Regions from separate parts of the Brevibacillus sp. HB1.3 genome, predicted to be linked through region 1. Evidence: riboswitches for the same ligand, from Rfam matches in the RefSeq annotation. Region 1 holds a riboswitch; the other holds the start of a gene.

Region 1 (5,571 bases):
TGTTCCTCAATCATTTTTTTACGCCATGCTGCACGCAGTTCAGGCTTTCCTGCTGGGGGCGCATATTCGTAAATGTCTTTTGGCTGGTAAGCAGACAGGTTATCTTGAATGACCTTCAGGTGCATCGGTTGACCGTTTTCCAGTGCAATCCCGATGGTTGCGTTGTACTTTTTCGCTTTTGCTTTCGCTTCTGCCGATTGACTGAGAATCCCCTCTTTTGGGAAATAGATCAGCTTGGCGATATTGGACAGCATTTCATACACGTGCGGATTTTCTCGTTGGATGGTTTCGTTCAGCGTTGATGCCAATGAATGCATGGTAGCCTCCCTTTTCATATACAAACATCTATCTTTACCAATAAAGATAGCGTATCTACATGCATTTGTCACCCTTGCCCAAGGGGATATTTCAGATTTTGCGAGGTTCTTTTTGACAGCGAGGACCTGATTTGCTACCTTGATATCGAAAACTGAGTAATGCGGGAGGGAGAAGGAAATGGCTGAACGCATGATCGTTCGCCTGGGGGACCCTATCTTGCGTGAAACTTCAAAAAGAGTACGCTCCATTACTCCGCAGGTTGAAAAGATATTGGATGATATGGCCCAAACCATTTACGCTGCGAAAGGTCGAGCAGGCTTGTCGGCGATCCAGATTGGTATCCCGAAGCGTTTAGTTGTCATGGATTGCGGCAGCGGCTTGATTGAACTAATCAATCCGGTGTTGATAGAAAAATCAGGTGAGCAGGTAGGGCAAGAAGCTTGTCTTTCAATACCAGGTGTTTTCGGAATCGTTCGTCGGGCGAATTATGTCAAAGTCCAGACGCTGAACCGCCAAGGAGAAACAAAGACAATCGAAGCCGAAGATTTCCTTGCTCGGTGTATTCAGCACGAGATGGACCATTTGGAAGGAATATTGTTTATTGATCATACGGAAGAGCTCTACTCGGCAAAAACAGGAAAGAAACTGAATCGCAAGGATTTGCACCGGATACAAGATAAAAATAGAAAAAAATGGTGGAAATAAACGAAGCATAAACAGCAAGGAGATTGACTCATGAAACGTTGGAATATTATGGTGACAGGCTTCGGAACAGTAGGACAGCAGGTAGCCAGACTGCTGGAAGAGCGACGGGAGCGGTACCGCGAGCTATATCAAGCGGATGTCAGACTCGTGGGAATCGTTCGTTCAACGTCCGGCCTCTATGATGAGAACGGAATCGATTCAGGGAAATGGGCAGACTATGCTCATACAAAACAAGCAGGGAACCCAACCTGGAACGCGCTGGAGTTTATCAAATCAGTTCAAGCAGACGTACTCATCGAGGCAGGTCCATCTGAAAAAGAGGGTGGACCTGGTCTGACTTATATTCGGTATGCATTGGAGAATGCCATGCATGCGATCGCGATTTCAAAAGGTGCGCTAGTTGTTGATTATGCTAGTTTGGCCGCTCTTGCCAAAAAACATGGTACCGCGTTGAAAATTAGTGGGGCAACAGCAGCAGCTCTGCCGACGATCGATCTTTTGCAGTATAACCTGGCAGGCTGTGAAGTAAAACGAGTTGAAGGTATTTTTACGGGAACGACGAACTTCGTGCTTACAAAAATGATGGAAGAGGGGCTCACCTGTACAGAAGCAGTCGAGCTCGCTCAGAAGATGGGGATTGCCGAACCGGACCCCTCTTACGATATCGATGGTTGGGATACAGCTTCGAAGCTCACGATCCTGGCAAACGCTGCTTTTGGCGGGCAAGTAAATCTAACCGATATCGCACGCGCAAGTATTCGCGAAATAACCTCGTTACAAATCGAGACGTGGAAAAAGCATACGAAGATTCCCAAGCTGATCGGAACGATCCAAAAGGAAGCGAATGGTACGCTTACAGTAGCAGTTGAGCTATGTGCGGTGGATTTTACCCATCCGTTTGCATCCGTATTAGGTACGACAAAAGCAATCAGGGTAGAAACAGATGTCATGGGAGATTTATTGGTCGTTGGAGGAAAATCAGATCCTGTCGCGGCAGCAGCGGCTGCCCTAAAAGACCTTGAACATATTATTAGCAGATAGGTTCATTTGCATGTGCTTCCAGTGTTCCTTAGGAATGAGTCGTTTAGAACCGCGTGCATACTAGGGATGCACCACCAAAAACGGCGAGGGGGCCATACGGATGAAACAATCGTCTGATGTCAATGCCGAGCTGCAGCAAGTATCTGCTTACCCAACCAAGCAAGAAATGAATCAAAAGGACGTTGCTTTGCTAGATGAGCAGGAAAGCTGCTGTACCCCCAAAAAACAGGCTTCTGAAACACAGCCGGAATAATGCCTACACGAAAAAGCCGGGTCTCGATTAAGAGAAACCGGCTTTTCGTTTCGTGCAAAGCGTGTTACCCGATAAATTCTTGTACCCAGTAGCCATTTGTGAAGCCGACACCAATTTTCGTGAAGTCAGGGTTCATAATGTTTTGGCGGTGGCCTTCACTGTTCATCCATTGTTGCATGACTTCTTGTGGACTCTGTTGACCCATGGCGATATTCTCACCTGCAGTCGAGTATTGAATGCCATACTGCTTCATCATGTCAAATGGGGAACCGTACGTTGGGCTGTTGTGGTCAAAATAGTTGTTAGCAGACATATCTTGTGCTTTTGCCAAAGCTACTTTGGACAGTGTTGCATCCATTTGAACAGGCTTGAGACCTGCTTTTGCACGTTCTTGGTTTACCAAATCAGCGACTTGTTTCGCAAAATCACCCGTCTTAGCTTGATCCGCTTGATTTACTGGAGCGGCAGGCTCAGTGACAGTATTGGTAGGTTGTGCTGGTGCTGTTTGTACTGGTTGTGCTGGTGTTTGTTGTACTGGAGCTTGTTGTACGGGAGCTTGTTGGAAAGATCCTGGTTGATACGGGCATGGTTGTTGTACAGGTGTAGCTTGTCCTTGCTTAACAGGTTGCATTAGCTGTACTGCTTGTGGCTGGCCAGGAACAAAGCCTTGCTTTTGGAAAAAGTTAAGAAACTGTTGAGCATTTGGTGCTTTTTGGAATTGTCCCATATTTTGACCCACATTGAATTGGAATTGTCCGTTCTTCAATGGGCAGTTAGATGCTGCGGAAGCAGAAGAAGCAAACCCTGTCAAAGCCAAGCCCAGACCAAGAGTCATCGCGATTGTAACAGAACCAAAACGTTTCATAAAACAAATCTCTCCTTTTTTTTGCCTACGAGGTTAGTTGTCGGATTCGGATTGAGGAAACAACCCTACGCCAGTGTGGCGATTCACCCCAATGTGGAATAGCTCATCCACAAAAAAGTCCCCCGCACTTCCTTTTCAAAGAGGAAGTCTCGGCTTATTTCGTTTGGCATGAACAACGATATCAGACAATCCCAATCGAAATAAAGGAGTAATATATGGCAAATAGCTAGAATCGTTGATAAATTAGGCTCATTTTGTTTCGTTTGATTGTTCCTTCCAGGCGGTTAAGCCGCCTTCCAATGCATTTGCATGGAAACCATGCTCACGAAGGAGAGCCGCAGCTTTTTGAGCTTTGTTACCTGTTGTACATAAGGTAACGATCTGCACATTTTGCGCGAGTTTTTCGGTTTCTTCATCAAGCGGCTTGTCCTGTTCTTTCATTAGAAGATAGGGGACGTTTTGCGTCGATGCGCTTTCGTGAACGAGGCTGCCGGAAACAAATTTCTCGGCGTCGCGTACGTCCAATAAAAGTACGGGCACTTTCTTTTCAAGCATTTCGGATAATTGAATGGTTGTCAAAATATGATTTTGCAATGTAATCCCTCCCAATCCTATTGTATCAGAGTTCCGCATCGTCCAGAATAAGGGTGAACGGTTGCTTTTATTGGACAACCATGGTAGAATGAGGTTGCTACTTGAAAAATTGATACCTAATCATTCATCGAGGTGTTTGTATGCTGATGGATAACATTTTTGAATCCCCGATTCACACTGGCGCGGTCATCGGAGCCGCAAGGATGGAAGAGAGGAAGGGCTTTCATTGTTTTAGGTTTTCAAAAGGTTTAGTTTTTAATTTTGCAGTTCCGTCCTATGACATTTGCATATTTACTGAATAAGTAAAATTCACATATCATGAAGGCGTATCATCGCACATGATCTGGTATTTCTTCATGATATGTGAGCTTTATTTGCTTCGGTAAATATGACTAGCATATTCAAATTGAATTTTTGGAGGTTTTTTTAGATGCAAACGAACGGAACAGTAAAATGGTTTAACGCAGAAAAAGGTTTCGGTTTCATTCAAGTAGAAGGCGGAGACGATGTATTCGTTCACTTCAGCGCAATCCAAGGTGACGGTTTCAAAACTTTGGACGAAGGTCAAAAAGTTCAATTCAACATCGTTCAAGGCAACCGTGGCCCACAAGCTGAGAACGTAGTAAAACTGTAAGTCTCCTTTTCAAAGAAACTGTCCTTTCGAGGGCAGTTTCTTTTTTTGTCGTGGTCGTCCCAAGCGCCTTTTCCTGCATGCGAATGGATGAAAAAAGGAACTATGGCGTCCCACCATAATTCCTCATTTTCTTCCTACAAGATAGTTAAATACAAGTTTCGATTTCGACAGTTTGGAATTGACTGTCAAGAACGGTAAGACCAACAACTTGACCGCCGCCGATAGAAGTACGGCCATAAGTGGTGAGAAGGACATTTCTGTTGTTTTCTGCTACGGTAAGGCGCACTTCATAGTGGAAAGAAGCGGGGACCAGTGCATTGAAAGCAGTGCGAGTATTCGCAGGGATTAATTGCGTGATGTCAAGCAAAGTGCTAACTGGATTCGTTTGCGTAACTGCGTTACCCCAGTTTAATACTTGCACACGTACTTCAACCGCTTCTGTGTTCAGATTTACTAGGTCGAGGTGAGCGGTAAGAGCACGGGCGAGGTTGTTTTGCAAAATACCGGTCGTTCTCACAGTATTTTTTCTTGGGCGTCTGTGATTTCTTTTTTCCGAATTACCTTGATCGTCGTCGTATTCGATTTCAGACATCCATGTTCACTCCATTCTTTTTAATCTAGTGGGACAATAATACGATATTGTTTCTTGTCTTAATTTGTAACGGCGAACGTAAGGGGACGAGTAACTATTTTGGATAGAGGATGGTGGAGGGTTTGGGAGATAGAACTGTATGCAAACAACTAGACTATACAGCTCGATTTGATTGGGGATACGAAGGGGTAGAACAGGTCGGAGCAGCATCGGATATGATCGTCATTATCGATGTGCTCTCCTTCAGCACGTGTGTCGATATCGTAACGGGACGAGGAGGTATCGTTTATCCTTATCAGGTAAAGGACGAGTCCACCGTAGCATTCGCCAAACAAAAAGCAGCGCTGCTCGCTGGAAAACGCGGAGAACCAATCTCCCTTTCACCCGCCTGTCTGAAAACGGTTCCAATGGGAAGTAGAATCGTATTACCCTCGCCAAACGGATCGACCTGTACCGTGTTGGCGAAGAAAACTGGTGCGAAGGTAATCGCTGCCTGCTTGAGAAACGCGCCATCTGTGGCCAGATACATACAGCAGCAGAATGGAACCGTAACCGTCATTGCTTGCGGT
Region 2 (5,571 bases), on a different contig from region 1:
TCATCGCCATTGATATCGAAGAGCAAGAGCTGCTCTCTTTGGTCGGTGCCGCTGAGAAAAACTCCGAGCACCCATTGGCTCAAGCCATCGTTCGCGGAATTGCAGATAAAGGAATCACCTCGGCTGATACAGATTCGTTTGAAGCCATTCCTGGTTTCGGTATCCGAGCAACGGTTCATGGCAAAGAAGTACTCGTCGGTACGCGCCGTTTGCTGGAAAAATATCAAATTTCGTACCAAGCAGTGTCTGATACCATGCTGGCATTGGAGCGCTCCGGTAAAACGGCGATGCTCGCAGTCGTCGAAGGCAAGCTCGCTGGCTTGATTGCCGTAGCGGATACGATCAAACCAACCTCCAAGCAAGCGGTTCAGCGCATGAAAGCAATGGGATTGACTGTGATCATGATGACCGGTGACAACCGTCAAACCGCCGAGGCCATTGCCCGTGAAGCAGGAATAGATCACGTCATCGCAGAAGTCCTGCCTGAAGGCAAAGCCGCAGAAGTGAAAAAACTGCAAGAACAAGGCAAAAAAGTCGCGATGGTCGGCGATGGTATCAACGATGCTCCAGCACTCGCTACCGCTGACGTCGGTATGGCAATCGGTACAGGTACAGATGTGGCGATGGAAGCAGCCGATATTACCCTGATGCGCGGAGAACTGACTAGTGTCGCAGACGCTATCGAAATGAGTAAGCTCACCATCCGCAACATCAAGCAAAACCTGTTCTGGGCATTGGCCTACAACACCTTGGGCATCCCCATTGCCGCAATAGGCTTACTCGCTCCATGGCTTGCCGGTGCCGCAATGGCCTTCAGCTCCGTATCCGTCGTACTCAACGCACTGAGACTACAACGAGTAAAGCTGTAACAACAGTAACAAGCGGCTTTGTCCGCCTTACCTATACAACATAAAATGCAAGGAGAGATTGATCATGACTAATATCACATTGAACGTAGAAGGCATGTCTTGCAACAAATGCGTAGCGCGCATCGAGAACACATTGAAAGATCTGGGTGCAGAAGGTAAAGTCAACCTGGCTGAAAAAAAGGTTGAGGTTTCCTATAACGAGAGCAATTTGACTCTCGATGCAGTGAAAGAAGCTATTGAAGACCAAGGCTACGACGTCGTTTAATCATCGTGTTTGTGAAAAGCATAGCTCCTGCCTGATTCATTGAGGCGGGAGCTTTTTGGTGTTGAGGTAAAAGTGGCTGTAGTGGAGGGGAAGAAGCCCATTTCCAGTCTACGCTTCGGCCTACGCCCCGCGAGGGGGTAGACTGTCCGCTCCGAAATGAATGTCGGGAGCGCTTCAGAAGTAGAGTTTCGAGGATGTAATCTCAGAGGTTGAAGCTGAAAACCCCCGCCATTCATTTCGGAGCTAAGGAGGGCTCCAGAGGCGCTAGGACTGGAAATGTTCTTCTTCCCAAGCAGCTTTTTATTACATCTTGAAAGCAGCATTCAAGCTGTCTTTTAAAAAGCATGTAGACCCACAACAGCTCGTAGAGGAAACAGGAGAAATGAGCGAAGATCTTTGGACACACCTACCGAGGCGTAGTGAAAAAAAGCGAAACTGCCTTTAGCGTCCACCTCTGAGACACATCTTGATGGACTACTTTGGACGCGGTTTCGCTTTTTTTCACGGAGCCGGGCACCCCATGCTCCCGCGCAGGGGTTCCAAGAATCTGAGCGTTTTCTCCTGTTTCCTCCCCACCACAACAGCGAGTAAAAGGCACCAATATCTTGATTTTATGAGCAACGAACAGCTAATCCAATCCGACTCATAAAGAAAAACAGAATCCGGTTAAAACCATGCTAAACGAACGTTCACAATAACTGGAAGCGAGCGTATAATTCAAATCACAATCACCATTAAATAAGAGGCAACACAATACGGCCTAGTTCCGAGATTCTCGGAAGCGGGGGAACCAATCTTTTGGGGTTAATCCTGAGTGATCAGGAGGGATGAGGAAAAGTCTTCTCTGCCATCCTACCCGTCAGCTAACCTCGTCGGCCAAAGCAGGGAAGGTCATGGATGGATAAAGTCTAGGCATTTTATGCGCAACAAGGGGATTCCTTGCGGGCGTGTGATAGGCCGATACAGGCTTTTTCTTTGGGACCTTTGTTCTGGAGAAGAAGAATGGATCGGCCTATTTTTTTATGGAAATACCGACGAGCAGCTTATGCGATACAGACGCGAAGGAGATGGTGTGGATCGCTGGGAGGCAGTTGGTACGACATAAATCGCTGACAATCGAAAATCAGGAAGACAGAGTACAGGGGGTCCTGAAAATGGACGCCAGGTATTACGTAAGCCTGCGGATTTTCTACACGAGTAAAAATCAAGCGTGCCTGCTTGGGTTTGCTTGAGTGTGGAAGCTTCGCGGGCTTTTTGCATTTACGAAAAAACGAAGGATGAGAGATACCATGCCCAAAATGAAAGTCCATAAACTGACAAAAGTATTCGGCAAGCAGCCCGAGCTGGCCTTGAAGCTGCTGACGGAAGGACGTACGAAAGAACAAATATACAAGCAAACCGGCCAGTCCATTGGGGTCAATCAGGTCAGCTTTGAAGTCGAGGAAGGCGAAATCTTCGTCATCATGGGCCTGTCCGGCAGTGGCAAATCAACCTTAATCCGACTGTGCAATCGACTGATTGACCCGACGAGCGGAAGCATCGAGATCGATGGGGAAGAGATCGTGGACATGAAGGCGACAGCTTTGCGCGAGGTGCGGAGGAAGAAGCTCGGGATGGTTTTCCAAAGCTTCGCCCTGTTTCCGCAGCGGACGGTTCGGGAAAACGTGGAGTTTGGTTTGGAGATTCAACAAGTACCACCAGAGCTCCGGCAAGAAAAAGCACGAGAAGCACTCGCGCTCGTTGGATTGACCGAGTGGGAAAATGCGTACCCGGATCAATTGAGCGGAGGGATGCGTCAACGAGTCGGATTGGCCCGGGCGTTGGCTAATAATCCAGATATTCTCTTGATGGACGAAGCGTTCAGTGCACTGGACCCGCTCATTCGAAAAGATATGCAGGATGAGTTGCTGGAGCTTCAGATGACGATGAAAAAGACGATCCTGTTCATTACACATGACTTGCACGAAGCGTTGCGGCTGGGCGACCGGATTGCCTTTATGAAAGACGGGCAGATCATTCAAATCGGCCGCCCTGAAGAAATCATGGCAGATCCCGCGGATGAATTCGTGCGGAAGTTCGTGGAGGATGCCGACCTGTCCAGGGTGCTCGTTGCAGAAAATGTGATGAAACGGGCAGAAGCAATCACGCCAGACAAAGGGGCCCGAGTGGCGCTGCAACTCATGATGGATAACGGAGTGTCCAGCTTGTACGTCGTGGACAAAAAGCGCACACTGCTCGGATTGATTACGGCGTATGACGTATCACTCGCGATCAGTACGGGAGATTCACTGGAGGCGATCATGAAAACCGACCTCCCTACCGTTTCACCTGACGCACGTCTGCACAGTTTGTTCCCGATGATGGCAGACCTGCATGTCCCGATTGCGGTAGTGGGCGAGCAGCAGCGTTTGTTGGGTGTCATCGTAAAAGGAGCGGTGCTAGGCGGGCTGGTAGGTAAAGTCAATGTCCAAGAACATCAGAGAGCAGAGGTGATAAGTGATGGACGCCGTGCCTAAGCTGCCGATTGGCGAATGGATGGAAGGATTCGTGGAGGTGCTGGGCCAGTACAAAGGGGTATTGTTTGATCCGATGTCTATCATCATTTCCACGATGGTGACTTACTGCTCCACGGTTTTGGCAGAGATACCTTCGCTGATTCTCATCTTGCTGCTAGGGGCCGCCACGTGGGTTTTTGCAGGGAGAGCGCCTATGGTCTTTACGGTGATCGGACTTTCTCTTATTCACAACTTGGGGTACTGGGATGAAACGATGGAGACATTGGGACTTGTCCTCACTGCCACCATGATTTCGATCACTATCGGGATTCCGGTGGGCATTCTTTGCGCGAGGCACGATACGTTTCGTAATCTCGTCACGCCAGTACTGGATTTGATGCAGACAATGCCAGCGTTCGTATATTTAATTCCCGCGATCTTTTTCTTCGGCTTGGGCGAGGTGCCGGGTGTCATTGCCTCCGTTATTTTTGCTTTGCCGCCAATCGTGCGTCTTACGAACTTAGGCATTCGTCAGGTCCCAGCGGAAATGGAGGAAGCGGCGGACGCCTTTGGCGCAACTGGCTGGCAAAAGCTCGTGAAAGTACAACTGCCATATGCGAAATCGACGATCTTGGCGGGAGTTAATCAATGTATCATGCTCGCCCTGTCGATGGTGGTCATAGCGGCTATGATCGGGGCGAAAGGCTTGGGTGCAGATGTATATCGCGCCGTTTCGCAAGTGGATATAGGAAGAGGATTCGAGGCGGGGTTATCCATCGTGATCATCGCTATCGTCTTGGATCGGCTTACCCAACATGCAGGAAAAAAGGAGCGAAACACATGATGAACAAAATGGTTCCAGCTATATTGGCGGTCATGATGGGAGCGACAGCTTGGCTCGCAGGCTGCTCTAGTCAAAACACAAACACACAAATACCGACAGCAACGGTGGTCGGTCCGATTCCTTCTGAGACGTCGGACAACGTACTAGGAGAAAAGCTCGACTACAAAATCATCGGAATCGACGCAGGAGCAGGCTCGATGGTAAAGACAGAGGAAGTCATGAACCTGTATGGCTTGGATAAATGGCAGCTTGTCGAAGGCTCAGATGCCGCTATGACAGCAGCTTTGATCAAGGCGTACGAAGCGAAGGAACCAATTATCATAACGGGCTGGACGCCGCACTGGATGTTTAAAAAGATGGATTTGAAATACTTGGCGGACCCAAAGAACGGCTTTGGCGGAGCGGAACAAATTCATACCATCGTGCGCAAAGGGCTGAAAGAGGATCAGCCTGCTGCCTATCAATTTCTCGATAAGTTCTACTGGGAGCCAGCGGATATGGAGTCGGTCATGGTTCAAATGATTGACGGAAAAGATCCGGAAGTGGCCGCAGCGGAATGGGTAAAAAACAATGAAGCCAAAGTAGCGAAATGGGTGGAGGGCATACAGCCTGTCCAAAAAGAGAAGCTGACTCTCGCTTATGTAGCATGGGATTCCGAGATTGCCAGCTCGCACGTCGTAGAGCATGTGCTTGAGCAGAAGCTGGGGTATGAGGTCGAATTGAGCCAGGTGCAGACTGGACCGATGTGGGCAGGTGTGGCCATTGGGGATGTAGATGGGATGGTTGCAGCGTGGCTGCCGTCTACAGATACGAGCTATTTGAAAAAATTCGGTGGGCAAATCGAGGATTTGGGTCCGAATCTCGACGGAACCAAAATCGGACTCGTGGTTCCTTCGTACATGAACATTTCGTCCATCGAGGATCTTCAATAGGGAAGGGGAGGCTCTGCTATGAAGCACTATCTCGTAATGGGCAAGGGGGAAGCATTCACTTCTTTTGTTCAGGCACTATGCTGCGACAGTTTGCCTGCATTTTGGGGAAGAAATCCTGGTGCCTTTTCATTGACGGTGGGGTCTGGAGACAAGACGATTCAGCGTT

Evidence for each region. Region 1 has a riboswitch for cyclic di-AMP ahead of HPY31_RS04390 (CAP domain-containing protein). Riboswitches for the same ligand answer to the same signal wherever they lie in the genome.
Region 2: another riboswitch for cyclic di-AMP. It lies ahead of HPY31_RS24700 (hypothetical protein); the one in region 1 lies ahead of HPY31_RS04390 (CAP domain-containing protein).

What each region holds. Positions count from the first base shown of each region.
Region 1 covers NZ_JABMIT010000001.1:929,608-935,178, reverse strand. Annotated here, with positions in the region: gene HPY31_RS04410 (aminotransferase class I/II-fold pyridoxal phosphate-dependent enzyme) at 1-317, opposite strand, end outside; gene def (peptide deformylase) at 496-1,023, shown strand; gene HPY31_RS04400 (homoserine dehydrogenase) at 1,054-2,064, shown strand; gene HPY31_RS04395 (hypothetical protein) at 2,165-2,317, shown strand; gene HPY31_RS04390 (CAP domain-containing protein) at 2,382-3,182, opposite strand; cyclic di-AMP (ydaO/yuaA leader) riboswitch at 3,190-3,347, opposite strand; gene HPY31_RS04385 (rhodanese-like domain-containing protein) at 3,432-3,776, opposite strand; gene HPY31_RS04380 (cold-shock protein) at 4,207-4,410, shown strand; gene HPY31_RS04375 (hypothetical protein) at 4,556-4,927, opposite strand; gene HPY31_RS04370 (2-phosphosulfolactate phosphatase) at 5,116-5,571, shown strand, end outside.
Region 2 covers NZ_JABMIT010000013.1:148,674-154,244, reverse strand. Annotated here, with positions in the region: gene HPY31_RS24710 (heavy metal translocating P-type ATPase) at 1-869, shown strand, start outside; gene HPY31_RS24705 (cation transporter) at 934-1,134, shown strand; cyclic di-AMP (ydaO/yuaA leader) riboswitch at 1,882-2,028, shown strand; gene HPY31_RS24700 (hypothetical protein) at 2,157-2,366, shown strand; gene HPY31_RS24695 (quaternary amine ABC transporter ATP-binding protein) at 2,424-3,650, shown strand; gene HPY31_RS24690 (ABC transporter permease) at 3,634-4,473, shown strand; gene HPY31_RS24685 (glycine betaine ABC transporter substrate-binding protein) at 4,470-5,405, shown strand; gene HPY31_RS24680 (hypothetical protein) at 5,424-5,571, shown strand, end outside.